Limibacter armeniacum: one gene and its partner. The protein of the gene in region 2 interacts with the protein of the main gene of each other region in a pairwise test. Links are inferred from orthologs where the notes say so. Each region holds a gene or a part of one and is shown on either strand. Other genes may lie near its edges.

What was found. Proteins that work in one complex are often made in the same cells at the same time.
Region 1: the proteins of rpe (region 2) and eno interact in binary tests that used the Escherichia coli proteins (3 or more experiments, as listed by UniProt). The link is inferred for Limibacter armeniacum from one-to-one orthologs.

The regions. Positions count from the first base shown.
Region 1 is NZ_JBAJNO010000009.1:885,283-892,546, reverse strand. The notes cover bases 2,281-5,068. They hold eno (phosphopyruvate hydratase), read left to right. Parts: upstream 2,281-2,916; coding sequence 2,917-4,221; downstream 4,222-5,068. Other genes in these bases: V6R21_RS21440 (TetR/AcrR family transcriptional regulator), read left to right, coding at 4,523-5,068; V6R21_RS21450 (RluA family pseudouridine synthase), read left to right, coding at 2,281-2,524. In the rest of the region: V6R21_RS21455 (hypothetical protein), read left to right, coding at 1-975; more of V6R21_RS21450, read left to right, coding at 1,502-2,280; more of V6R21_RS21440, read left to right, coding at 5,069-5,107; V6R21_RS21435 (hypothetical protein), read right to left, coding at 5,195-6,415; V6R21_RS21430 (porin family protein), read right to left, coding at 6,455-7,264. UniProt on the Escherichia coli protein: Catalyzes the reversible conversion of 2-phosphoglycerate (2-PG) into phosphoenolpyruvate (PEP). It is essential for the degradation of carbohydrates via glycolysis.
Region 2 is NZ_JBAJNO010000009.1:85,210-92,547, reverse strand. Bases 1,898-4,759 are described here. They hold rpe (ribulose-phosphate 3-epimerase), read right to left. Parts: upstream 3,722-4,759; coding sequence 3,074-3,721; downstream 1,898-3,073. Other genes in these bases: V6R21_RS18000 (alpha-amylase family glycosyl hydrolase), read left to right, coding at 4,306-4,759; V6R21_RS18010 (aspartate kinase), read right to left, coding at 1,898-2,951. Also shown: V6R21_RS18025 (helix-turn-helix domain-containing protein), read left to right, coding at 22-315; V6R21_RS18020 (IS630 family transposase), read left to right, coding at 333-1,025; V6R21_RS18015 (hypothetical protein), read right to left, coding at 1,042-1,473; more of V6R21_RS18010, read right to left, coding at 1,686-1,897; more of V6R21_RS18000, read left to right, coding at 4,760-6,321; V6R21_RS17995 (M1 family metallopeptidase), read left to right, coding at 6,557-7,338. UniProt on the Escherichia coli protein: Catalyzes the reversible epimerization of D-ribulose 5-phosphate to D-xylulose 5-phosphate.

The DNA of each region.
Region 1 (7,264 bases), 800 kb from region 2 along the record:
AGTGATTTAAACCAAGGGGGAGACGGGAAGTGGGATATTGCCGATCTATCAAGCAGTACCATTCCTTCAGAAGATATGGTATACCTTCAAGAGGTACTGGATACATGGGAAGGGGATGTTGTTTTTGTTGAAAACCCTTTGGTATTTAGTTCTTACCCTGTGTTGGGTTTTGAATTTGTTTATGAAGGCTCAGACCCCGTGTTGTTTATTCTGAATGACCAAATGAACATAGAGGATGGTAATGACATTTATTTGCCTGAAGGTTCTGCCATTTTGATATTATCTAGTGGAGAATTGGATGTTGAGTTCAGTATTTTTGGCTCAGGTATTCAGGCAGGTAGTGACAATTTACTTTACAGTGGCTTAATATCAGATCCTGCCCCAATAGGAGGGCCATTGCTTATCAATAAAGATGGAAATACTGTATTGCCAGTTGAGCTGATATATTTTTCAGCCAATGGAGTAAGTGAAGGTGTCCAACTTTCATGGGCTACAGCTTCAGAAGAAAATAATAGCCATTTTGAAATTGAAAGATCAACAGACGGTATTACCTACGAAAAGTTGGGAGAGGTCAAAGGGAGTGGGTATACGCAAATGAGGGTTGATTATGAGTTTATAGATAGTAATACACCTTCTGGAGATGTATTCTATAGACTGAAACAGGTAGATTATAATGGGCAGTATGAATATTTCCCTTTGGTATATCAAGATGTATCAACTACTAAATGGGAGATAGGTAATATCTCAAACCCTACTTCAGGAGGGTTTAACATAGAGTTGTTTACCCCTAAAGGTGATAGGTTTTACTTTAGGGTAATCGATCAGCAAGGGAGGATTTTATCTCAAAAAGAGGTTCAACTGTCAAGAGGGGCTACGGTGATTCAATTGGGAAATGATAAACCATATAAAGGATTTATAGTCATACAAGTGATTTCTGGTAACCAGAAACAAGTGCTGAAGCTTTTTCATAAATAGTACCAACACCATGATTATTTCTATATGTATAATTAAGAAGGGCAGCCGTTTGGCTGTCCTTTCTTTTTTACAACTTTTCTGTTGATTGATTGAATTATAAAGTGTTTTTCATAACGTTTCTGCATAACGAGTGCTGTGATAATGCTGAGAGTAGAAATAAGGATAATAATCTATATCTTTGTAATCGTTTGTGCTTGCTGTTTTGGCTATTCTATTAAGATGGAGTCAGCAGTAATAAATCAGCTTAGTAGAATTGATGAAATTCTAAAGCTGATATTAGCATTTAAATTGAACCAAGAATAATTTCAATACAAGGTCAGTAATCTGAATAATGACTCAATAGCAATTAATACCAACTGTTGAAGACTGACTACTATATTATTTTTCAGGTAACTGATAATTAACTGCTTACAACCTTATGGAAAACGGTAAGTTTGAAGACAAAAAGACCGAGGGGAATAGACCTGTTGCTGCCGATGACCAGTACGGAGGTGTCAGTGTAGATAAGTTCCAGAATGAGATTGACATGGATGGAGATATGCAGGACGGCGAAGAAGTAAAGTTCGACGAAATGCGTATCGATGTGGATATGGGACAGGCGCTGCTTCGCATTGACAAGTTTTTGGTAAATCGAATCCCAAATCTGTCTAGAAACAGAATTCAGGATGGAATCCGCGATGGAGATGTACTGGTAAATGGATTTCCAGTTAAACCTAATTATAAGGTTAGGGCTGGAGATGTTGTAATGGTAATAATGCCTCAGCAAAGAGGAGATACAGAAGTAGTACCTCAGAATATCCCTCTTAATGTTGTATATGAAGATGATGATTTGCTTGTGGTGAACAAGGAGCCGGGCATGGTCGTACACCCTGGGTTTAACAACTGGGATGGTACCTTGGTCAATGCATTGGTTTATCATTTTGGGCAGTTGCCAACTGCGTTCAATGCTGATGATAAGCCAGGGTTGGTTCACCGTATTGACAAAGACACTTCAGGGCTGCTGGTAGTTGCCAAGACTGAGCAGGCTATGAATCACTTGGCGAGACAGTTTTATGATCACTCAATTGAGCGTACCTACTATGCCTTGGTTTGGGGAGAGCCAGATGAGGAGCAAGGAACAGTCAAGAATTTTATAGGACGTAGTTTTTCGGATCGTCGTGTTAGTACAGTCCATGAAGAAGGAAACTATGGTAAGTTTGCTGTTACTCATTACAAGGTGCTGAAACGATTAAGATATGTATCGTTAGTGCAATGTAACCTTGAGACAGGACGTACGCACCAAATCCGTGTTCATATGAAGTACCTTGGGCATCCACTTTTTGGAGATGTGATGTATGGAGGTAACAGAATCCTTAAAGGGGTGAATACAGGTAAGTACAAGCAGTTTGTTGAAAATTGTTTTAGTATTTTACCAAGACAAGGACTTCACGCAAAGTCTTTAGGATTCGTCCATCCAAGAACAGGGAAATGGATGCAGTTTGATACCGAATTGCCAGAGGATTTGACAACTGTCTTGGAGAAGTGGGATAATTACCTGCAATACAATTAAGACACAAGGTGCATTTGCACTTTTCATATTTGAGCAGCTCTCTTTCATAAGGGAGCTGCTCTTATTTTTTAGGGTGAAATCCTCTTTTAAATTATGTAGAGATACAGTTGTATATAGCAGAGTAAATCGGGTGAAGTTGGTTGTGAAATTGAATTTTAACTATTTTTCACACTTATAGTTTCGCTTTGTTGACTGATTAAAGTGTTTTTTAACACTTATATTGTGGTTTGAAAATCAGGTCAATGCTGTGTTTGGTGGCATAACTACTCTTATAGCTTTCCATTTTGCTCCTAACGACATTAAGATATGCTGATATATATCATGTTTTTCTCTCATACTCAGCCCTATATTGTGTCGTATCTATTTTTATAACCAAATAATAGTTCTTACAAATGAGCTTTATCCAAAACATTCATGCAAGACAAATTCTTGACTCTAGAGGTAATCCTACTGTAGAAGTTGAGGTAATGACTGATAATGGTAAAATCGGCCGTGCTGCAGTACCTTCTGGTGCTTCAACTGGTGAGCACGAAGCAGTTGAGCTGAGAGACAAAGGCGATGCTTACTTGGGTAAAGCCGTTACTAAAGCGGTTGACAATGTAAATAGCATCATCGCTGAGGAGTTGATCGGTTACTCTGTATTCGAGCAGAACCTGATCGACGATATCATGATCAAGATTGACGGCACTGAAAATAAATCAAAGCTGGGTGCTAACGCCATTTTGGGTGTTTCACTGGCAGTAGCACATGCAGCAGCAGCAGAGTTGGGTCTTCCTCTTTACAGATACGTAGGTGGAGTTTCAGCAAACACGCTTCCTGTACCAATGATGAACATCATTAACGGTGGTTCTCACTCGGATGCTCCTATTGCTTTCCAAGAGTTTATGGTACAGCCTGTAAATGCACCAAACTTCACAAAAGCAATCCAAATGGGTTGTGAGGTATTCCATCACCTGAAAAAAGTAATCCACGATAGAGGCTTGAGCACTGCTGTAGGTGACGAAGGTGGTTTCGCTCCTGCATTTGATTCTACAGAGGATGCACTTGACAGTGTTCTTTTGGCTATCAGAAACGCTGGTTACGAGCCAGGTAAAGACATTACTATCGCGCTGGACTGTGCATCAGCTGAGTTCTACGTTGATGGTAAGTACGACTACACTAAATTCAACGATACTAAAGGTGGTGTGAAAACTCCAGCTGAGCAAGCTGAGTTCTTGGCACAGTTGGTAGACAAATACCCTATCACTTCAATCGAAGACGGTATGGATGAAAACGACTGGGAAGGTTGGAAAATCCTGACTGACAAAGTCGGTGACAAGTGCCAGTTGGTAGGTGATGACTTGTTTGTAACAAACGTGAAGCGTCTGTCTGAAGGTATCGAGAAAGGTATTGGTAACTCAATCCTGATTAAAGTAAACCAGATTGGTACACTTACGGAAACAATTGCAGCAGTAGATATGGCTCACAGAGCTGGTTATACTTCTGTAATGTCTCACAGATCAGGTGAAACTGAGGATACTACAATTGCAGACCTTGCAGTTGCTTTGAACTGTGGACAAATCAAGACAGGTTCAGCATCAAGATCTGACCGTATGGCTAAATACAACCAACTGCTTAGAATTGAGGAGTCTTTGGGCGAAGTAGCAAAATACCCGGGTTTCGCTGCTTTCAAGCAAAAATTTAGCTTCAACAAGTAATCTTCTCCTCTGAGAGGACAAAATAATATTAAAAGCCTGCCATTCCTTTAAAGCGAATGGTAGGCTTTTTTATATAGCGGGTGAATCGCTCGTTAGATGTCCGAATCAATAAAAATTGGTATGATTTTTATCTAACTTACAAGCTTTATACAAAAGGAACATAGTACAGTCCCGTGTAAAATCACATGGGGTTTTTTGTTTACTATTTTGTTAAAATGTTAATTTTTATAGATTTGTTCTAATCGAGTATTGCGTAATCATCGCCAAAACACATATTCACGTTGATTTTTGATTTTTTATTATGGCTAAAAGTATAGACGAAACAAAGTTAGAAAGAATTAAGCAGGCAACGATAGAAATGGTTGTAACCAAGGGATACGGAGGTGCTTCCGTTTCGTCTATCGCCAAAAGGGCACAGGTAGCAGACGGTTACCTATATAGACACTTTCCAAGTAAGCAGGCATTGGTGCAGTCACTTTATGCATCCCATATTGACGAATTCCGTCAACTGGTGTATGAAATGATGAATACCTACAATACGTTGGAAGAGATTCTGTTCAACTTCATTAATGCAATCTTTGAATTGACGAATGAAAATCCATCAAAAGCGATGTTCATCAATATGTTGATGAATGATTATACATTCTTGATGTCAAAGGATATGCGTTTGCGAATTCCTGAATCTTTTGAGAAGCTGTTGGATAAAGGAAAGGAGACAAAAGAAGTAGACGCTGGCATTTCAATAGAAGAGTTTACGGCAGTATTCCCTGCAATTCCAATTGAATATGCTTCGTCACGAGTAAAAAGAATCTTTTCAGATGAAAAGTTGACAAGTGATGATGCCCATAAAGTAACCACACTTTGTGTAAAGGCATTGAAGGGGTAATTCGAGTTTCTCTTCAGCCAAAAAAGCCTCAGAAGCAATTACGGACTTCTGAGACTTTTTCTATATAACAGTGTAGTGATATCAATCTTATTGAGAAGTAAGTTCTTCCAAATCCTCTTTACTCATTTTAATTAAGACAGGACTGTTGAACCTTCCCATTGCATAGGTAGAAGCCAAAATGCTAATGCCTCCATCTTCGGTAGTTGCGATGTCTTGTACATTGAAGTCATACCCTTCACCATAATATTGCTCCCCTAGTAAAGTTTGACTTTCCGGATCAAAGATGAGCAACTTGACTTGCTGACTATTGGTCGTGACTGCATAGCAGATAACATCTTTGCCTTGTAGTGTCGTCTTGCAGATAGCTACTTGGGAGTTGCTGATTTCTGGCAATCGACTTGTTTCTAGACTGGCAATACTGTTGTCTTGAACTGTTGCAATATTGATAGACGGACTAATGTTTGTTTCTAAGGGATCAAATACAGCAATAGCAAACTCATCGCCACTCACCTCGATTGCTGAGCGAATACCACTACTCAAACGGTTGCCAATTACGCTTCCTTTACGGACGCCATCAGCAGCGTTGACGAACATCAACGAAAATGAGAAGTTATAGAAACCATTGACGAGATACATACCATTAGCTTCTTCAACAAAAAATGGGAGTATATCAGTATTGCCTACCAACTGACTGAAAAGAGCGTCTTCTACATCTTCTTCAACAGACATATCTTCACTCCATACCTCTTGTCCATTTGCATTCATTTTCACAATCCTTGTGCTTCGGTTTGTTCGATTGTAGTGCTGAAGTACTATACCTCCATCAGTTGTCAATGTTGTTGCCAAAGGGTATTGGTAATCACTGAAATATTGGTTTGTGGTAAGGTCTCCAGATAGTAGGTCCACTGAAAGTATGTATGTGCCCAGTGATGCAGCATCCATACAGATAAAGTTTGCATCTGAACCATTAATCAAGATTTTACCTACGGGGTTTACATATTGTTGAGGAAGGAATTTCTCCCATTCCATTTCGCCTGATGCATTTGTTTTCAGTAAGTACCCACCATAAAAACTGGAAATGGTCTCATCAGGTGAACTGGAAGTACTTCTTGGAGACACACGGGCCAGTATCAGGTAGCCATTGTCAGCAGTCTGCGCATGCGCAATAGGGAAAACAGGGGTGTCTGTAGCTCTTTGAAATACTTTTAGAAAACGGTCTTCCGGCAGTGGAACTTCCTGCTCTTCGGTGCAGTTGCTGAATGAGATCACCAGCAATAGCAGCATGTAAAATATGTAATGGTATTTCATGTTAAATTCTTTTATCATATCACACATAATGTGTGCTGGTTATTTTCTCTTCTTTTTGCCTTTGTATGAATTCCTGTTGTAAACCTGTCCAATATGGTCAAGTGGGACAGCCATGCTGATTGAAACTTCAATGTTGCGCATGCTTAGGTCATCAGATATATCATAATAGCTAGAAACCAGCTCAAGGTTGTCGTATTTTCCATCAGGAGCTGTAATACCCATCATTGGCTGCTTGTAGTTAACCTCCAAAGACAGTCGTGTCGTGTAAAGGTCAAAACCAATACCTCCACCTGCTGTGTATCCCCAAAAGCTGTCATAGTATTGGTTGTCAATACCAAACTTCTTTTTCTCTTCTGTTACTGTTGTCAGTCCGCCTTCGGTAATGCTTTTATCACCTGTGATGGTTTTGTTCGCATTCAACAGCTTGCTGTAGTACATTCCACCTTGAACAAAAAACCTGAATGGGTATTTTGACAGTGAAAAATGTAGCAGCATTGGAGCCTCAAAGTAATTGAGAGAATGTTGATGCTTGTAGTTGGTTCTCACTGTCTCTAAACCGGATTCTGCAGGAAGCCATTTGTGAGACGTTTCATAACCATATCGGTAGTTGGCAAATGTTGGCTGTACAGAAATAGCCATAAACCTGACAGGGTAGTAGAAGAACTGCGCAGCCAAGTTTGGGCTGATGTTATTCGTTACTGTGGTATAAGCCTTTTCTTCCTCATTGTTTTGACCAACAGAAGACAGTACACTATGAAATCCATCCTGTTGTACCATAGTGGCATTCATGCCAACCTTAAAACCGATCATCCAATGGGAATCATCTAAAATTTTAGCGGAAATATTTGC
Region 2 (7,338 bases):
CGGAAGTTTTGTTGTGATATCATGAAACCACAACTGACTCTGACACCAGAAGATCGCAGCAAGCTCGAAAAGCTGTATAAGTACGATACCTCCTCACGGGTACGCCTCCGTTCTCATGCAGTCCTGCTTTACGCCCAAGGCTTTAACTTTACACAGTTAACTGAGATCTTGCAAGTGAATAAAATCGAAACGGTTAGCCGTTGGATTCAGCATTGGCAACAGCACGGCTTTTCAGGTCTGTATGATAGCAAGCCACAGCAGCATCCCCGCAAAAGTTTCAAGGCGTCAGAGGAAAAAAAATCATTGATTTCCTAAAGGATGGCGTACAGCGCTTGTCAAGAGTTCAAACCTACATCAAGGAGCATTGTCAAAAGTGGGTGAAAGTCTCAACGCTACGACGTTGGATGAAGAAATGGGGTTACCGATGGAAAAGAAGCCGCAAAAGCTTGCTGCATAAACGGAATCAGGAAGACTTTGAAAAAGCCCACCAATGGCTGAATACACTTAAGAAAAAGGAGGAGCAGGGAAGAATCGATCTTTATTTCTTTGATGAAATGGGCGTCAACCTTATCCCAAGTGTGCCTTATGCATGGCAACTAAAAGGTAAAAGGATATTGCTTCCTTCCGTGCCAAGTGCAAATCTGACCGTACTCGGGTTTATGAGTAGAACACAATCATTCAAGTCTTTTCTCTTTCAAGGGGCTGCCAACTCTGAAATAGTTATTGAGTGCTTTGATCGCTTTGCCAGTGACATAATTCGTCCAACCATTGTCGTGTTAGACAATGCACCTACACATCGAAGTCATAGATTCAAGGAACAAATCGAAAAATGGAGGGATAAAGGACTTATACTCTTCTTTATCCCTCCTTATTCTCCTGAGCTTAATTTGATTGAAAGACTCTGGAAAGAAATAAAATATACATGGTTGCCTAAGTATGCTTATACCTCTAAACAAGACCTAGAAAAACAGATAATCTATATCCTTGAAAACATAGGAGAGAAATTCTCCATTTCATTTCAATAGTTGCTTAATATTGCGATTACTGCTTTTTAGTCTCTTTTGACCACACAAGCTCTCTGTTTTGGCGGTCTATGTTCAAGATGATTCTAAGAGGATTTGGGATGATTACCAGTTTGGTTGGTTTACCTAAATAATCATCAACCTCTACGAAAACGCCTTGGTCAAAAGTTACGTCATACTCAGGTCCCATTGCATTTTCGCCAGTCTGAACATATTGTTGGGCAATATAGCTCAACGGAGAAAGAACGTCGATGTCAGGGCATAGGTCATCATGTACGTCTGAAAGGATATCCTCAAGTGTGTCACCGTGATCATCTACAAAGTCGTCTTCCAAATCATGGAGCGCATCCTCAGTTTCGTCGTACTTTTCGTCCTCGTAGCTCAGTTGATTCAGTTCAGATCTTTTTTTAATGATTTCAATCAGCGCCTTTTCAATAGCTTCGGTGTTCATGGTCATAAGATGTCAGAGACATTTTTGTTGTGTGATAAATTGAGATTGATAGGAAATCGGTTATCATACTTGACAACGTGATTTCCTTAAATACATGGAGCAAAAGAATAGGATATAATGTCTTAGTCAATTGCTCCATGTTGGAAGTCCTAATGTCAGGACGATGATTACAAATATGTGATTTTATCAGAAAAGTTAAAAAAAGCGATGGATTAATCTGCCTTTTTTACAACCTGATAATTGTCATCTGTTCTTTGTTCGATCAGTATAGTAGCAGGGTCAATGCCCAATCCTTTGATCGCTTCATCAGTATAGTTTCTGACCGTGATCAGTTCTAGGTGATTCAAGGTAGAAATATAGAAATGGTCTGACAGCACATTGATCACACGCTGGATGTTGCTTTCATTGTAATCTACACAGATTGTGAATGAAAGTGCACTGTTGCGTGTCAGGTTCAGCTTAATATTGTACCTAGAAAGTTCATTGAAAACCACTCCCAAGTGTGCCTTGTTGACGTTTAGGAAGTCCTTTTCCTCAAAGCGCATCAGACATTGGTTTTTCTTGAAAATATAAGCCGTCTTGGTATTGTCTTTCATTTCCACATCCCCAATTACGGTACCGGGGTCACTAGGGTGTACAAATGACTTAACGTAAAGAGGAATGCCTTTTACCGCCAATGGGCGGATCGTTTTTGGGTGTATCACTGAGGCTCCATAGTAAGTCATTTCCGCTGCATATTTGTATGACAGCTTATCATATAGTGTCGCATCAGGAACACGTTTAGGATCAGCATTCATAATGCCGGGAACATCTTTCCAGATAGTCAACCCATCAGCATCAAGGCAATGTGCAAAAATGGCAGCACTGAAGTCAGAACCTTCACGTCCTAAAGTAGTAGTACGGTTGCTGATTGTTCCGCCAATGAAACCTTGAGTCAGGATTACTTGCTTATCAAGAATTGCAGGAAGTTCAGCTTTGATCATCTGCTCTGTCCAGTCATAATCCACTTGACCTTCTCTCCAAGTCTCACTTGTCTGAATGTAGATACGGGCATCAATAAATTGAGTCGGTACGTCCTCTTGATTCAGGTAAGCAGAAATGATATGTGATGAAATCAGCTCACCAAAAGATACGATTTGGTCATAAAGTTCATCCTTATCTTCGATACCTGATGTCAATTTCTTTTCCAGCAAGAAGAATAGTTGATCCAGCTGTTTGAAGATGGTAGCTTCTTGGTTGTTGAAAAGCTCACGAGAAATATCAAGGTGGAAATTGCGCATTTCCTCAATCAGCGGCTTGTAGTCATCACCCTTATGGTAAGCTTCCAGAATAGCTTCTAGACCATTCGTGGACTTGCCCATAGCAGATACAACAACCAGAAGGTTTCTTTTATCCGAATATTCGCTGATGATTGTCTTTACATTTCTAACAGCATCTGCATCTTTGATAGACGCTCCTCCAAACTTAAATACTTTCATTTTTTTTCAATTAAGGGCTTTGAATATTAAAAAAAGGGTGGGGTTGCTTCAATGGAGGTTATAGGGTGAAAAACAAGGATGTGTTGCCCTTAGACAACACACCCATTTTATGATTACTTATATCAGATCTTGATCTTTTCAATTGCCAGTTTCGGATTCTCGTTTTTGAAAACATAGCTACCAGCAACCAGAATCGAAGCACCTGCTTCTATCAGTTTGGCAGCGTTACCTTCATCCACGCCTCCATCAATTTGGATACGAGCTTTGCTGCCCTTCTCGTCGATCATCTTTTTCAGTGCCCTGATCTTGTCATAGGTCTTCTCTATGAACTTCTGACCACCAAAGCCAGGGTTCACAGACATCAGACAAACATAGTCAAGGTCTTCGATGATGTCTTCCAGAAGTGTAATAGAGGTATGAGGGTTTACTGCAACGCCTGCCCAACAGCCCAATTCTTTGATCTTTTGAATAGTTCTGTGTAGGTGTGTACAAGCCTCAATATGTACTGAGATCATCTCTGCACCTGCATTCTTGAATGCCTCCAAGTACTGATCAGGATTGTTGATCATCAGGTGAACATCAAGAGGTTTCTTTGCGTGACGGTTAATCGCTTCAGTCACAGGAATACCAAATGAAATGTTTGGCACAAATGCGCCATCCATAATATCGATATGAAACCAGTCAGCCTGGCTATCATTAATCATTTCCACATCGCGCTGTAAGTTGGCGAAATCAGCTGCCAGCACTGATGGTGCAATAATCGTTTTCATGCTCGTAGTCTTCAGTCTCGTTCAAATAATACGGCAAAGATAGTTGAATCGATGGGGGTTGTGCAAACATTCCAAGTAGTAATATGAATTTGTTAAGAATAGAGATTTTAAAAAAAGAATAAAAAAGTCTCAATCATTAGGTGATTGATGTATCTACAGTGTTGAATCTTGCTTACTTAACTTGCAATCGGTTGTTTGTATGAAAATGTATGGATGTTTGGGGAAAAGAATAGTACAATACCGATTTGGTATTAAGTCAGATTATTGCTTTTTTATTATTAATTAAATTTAAAATTGTAAACTTGTGAGAAACGAAAGGCTATTTGACCTAATGGTAAAGCATTAAAAGTACTATTAATGTCGTTTTACAGCTTTTTACTTGATGATTTGTAATATTCTGAGAGAGAAGCTGGATCGTTAACCCTATTAGGACAGTCTTTTGATATCAATTAAGCTATCTGTTGAGTGCGATAATAATATAAATAAGAAGAGGTCTTTCACTCAATTTTAAGTAGCCCAACGCTAAACTGAACTAACAAATATCATTTATCGTCCTTAAAAACATTACAACTTATTTTTTGACCATGAAGGAAACTAAACAGAAGCTCCCAAAACTGGTGGTGGATGATCCTTGGCTGGAGCCGCATGTGCAAGAGATCGAAAACAGAATAGACCGTTTTGTGAAGCTCAAAAGTGCCCTTGAACAGCACTATGGCTCAATCTACGACTTTGCTGGTGCCCACAAATTCCTAGGCTTCAACTATGACAAGGAAAGAAGAGGGTGGTACTACCGTGAGTGGGCGCCAAACGCTCATGCTCTTTTCTTGATAGGTGATTTTAATGGCTGGAATCGGAATAGTCACCCGCTTCATCAGATTGAAGGTGGAGTATGGGAAATCTTTCTTGATGATGATACTTATGCGCACTCACTCAAGCATAACAGCAAGATAAAAGTATTGGTACATGCTGCCAATGGAGCCGTGGAGCGGATTCCTGCCATGATGACAAGAGTTGGTCAGGACCCTGGTTCTCCTAACTTCTCTGGTTTATTCTGGAACCCTGAGACAGCGTTTTCATGGGAAGGGGATAGCTTTGACCCGACAAAAATAACGGAACCAATCATTTATGAATGCCATATTGGAATGGCAACAGAAAGTGGAGGTGTCGGGACATTCAAGGAGTTTGAAGACAATGTGCTTCCGAGAATTAAAGATCTCGGTTATAATACAATTCAAATGATGGCAGTGCAGGAGCACCCGTATTATGCCTCATTTGGATATCACGTATCCAGTTTCTTTGCGGTTTCTTCCCGTTTTGGAACACCTGAAGAGCTGAAAAGCTTAATTAAAAAAGCCCATAGTATGGGAATTGCAGTGGTGATGGACATTGTTCATTCACACGCTGTAAAGAACCTGAATGAAGGTCTGAATGAATATGATGGTACTGACTACCAGTATTTTCATGCAGGAGGGAAGGGAGATCACCCTGATTGGGACTCAAAAATTTTCAATTATGGAAAGTGGGAAGTAATACAGTTCTTACTTTCTAATGTCAGGTACTGGCTGGAGGAGTTCCGCTTTGACGGGTTCCGCTTTGATGGAGTTACTTCTATGCTTTATCATCATCATGGTCATGCAGGCTTTGCAAGCTATGATGATTATTTCGGAATGCAGGTTGACACTGAGGCTATCACTTATCTACAGTTAGCCAATGAGTTGGCTCATGAGGTAAGAAAAGGTGTGATGACCATTGCTGAGGATGTGAGTGGTATGCCTGGATTGGGTAGACCTGTCTTGGAAGGTGGACTAGGATTTGACTTCCGATTGGGAATGGGTATTCCTGATTTCTGGATTAAAATTCTTGAAGAGCAACGTGATGAAGATTGGAATGTGTGGGATTTCTGGAGTGTGATGGTTAACCGTCGTTGGAACGAAAAAACGATTGCATATGCAGAGTCTCATGATCAGGCTCTTGTGGGTGACAAAACGATCGCATTCTGGTTGATGGACAAGGAGATGTATGAAGGGATGGATAATGCTAGCGGCAATATTGTTGTCGATAGAGGAATTGCCTTGCATAAAATGATCCGATTCCTGACTTTATCTTTAGGTGGAGAGGGATACTTGACATTTATGGGTAATGAATTCGGACATCCAGAATGGGTTGACTTTCCAAGGGAAGGGAACAACTGGAGTTACCATTACGCAAGAAGACAGTGGTCATTGGCTGATAATGGATTCCTTCGTTATCAGAAGCTGAACAACTTCGAGAAAGCAATGATTGATCTTGCCAAGAAATATCATGTGTTGGCTCCTCAGGAAGCGAAAATTTTGAATATGGATGCAAACAACCATACCATAATATTCCAAAAAGGAGAGTTGGTTTATGTGTTCAATTTTGATCCTTCGAATTCGATACCTGATTATGAATTCAATATTCAAGATGGGGGAAGCTATGAGTTGATATTGGACTCGGATGCACCAGAATTTGGAGGTTTTGGACGTGTAAGTCACGGTTCAAGATTCTTTACTGACGAAAAACAGCACTTGAAAATCTATAATGTAAATAGAACAGTACAGGTTTTCCGAAAAGTTGACTAATCTCCATTAGGAGGTAGCTAAGAAGCTTCACATTAATTGTGAAGCTTTTTTTTATTCTCTATAAAATCATACATGAGCTGTATTGTGTATGATGTTCTGATTGAAATAACAATGATCTGAGTCAATTTGTTAACGGTTTTTTAACGATAATTATCAATAATTCAAGATCTGTTTTTATTTTTGTATGATAGAGATCAATTATTCAAGTAAGTTTCATTGACAATCCCAATTCAACATGAAGTGTCAAGTACAACGACGAATGCTCTTCACATTGAGCTTCATTTTTTCGGTAACTTTATCTTTTGCTCAGAACTATAATACCTCTAAGTTCAAGCAGTTAGATGAAGAACTGCCTACGCCAAACGTATACCGTACTGGTTCAGGTGCTCCTGGACATGAGTACTGGCAGCAGCGTGCTGATTACAGCATTAAAGCTGAACTGGATGAAAGTATCCACAGACTAAATGGTTCTGAAAAAATTACATACACTAACAACTCACCTGATGAGTTGACTTACCTGTGGGTGCAGTTGGATCAGAATATGCGTGCTACTGATTCTGATACTTATAAAATCAGCCAGAACCAACTGAGAGACAAAGCTACTGTTGATCAGATGGAGGGTATTGATGGCTATCCTGAGTATGATGGTGGTCACAAGATTCAACTTGTAAAGGATGCTAACGGTAAAGATCTGACTTATACAGTCAACAAGACAATGATGAGAGTAGATCTTCCGAAGCCTCTGAAAACAGGTGAGTCTTATACTTTCCAAATTGACTGGTACTACAACATCAATGACCGTAACCTGATGGGTGGTCGTGGTGGTTATGAGTACTTCCCTGAAGATGATAACACGATTTATACCATCACACAGTGGTTCCCAAGAATGGCTGTTTATGATGATGTAAATGGATGGCAGCACAAGCAATTCTTGGGCAGAGGAGAATTTGCATTGCCTTTCGGTGATTATGAAGTAGAAATTACAGTTCCTTCAGATCATATTGTTGCTTCAACAGG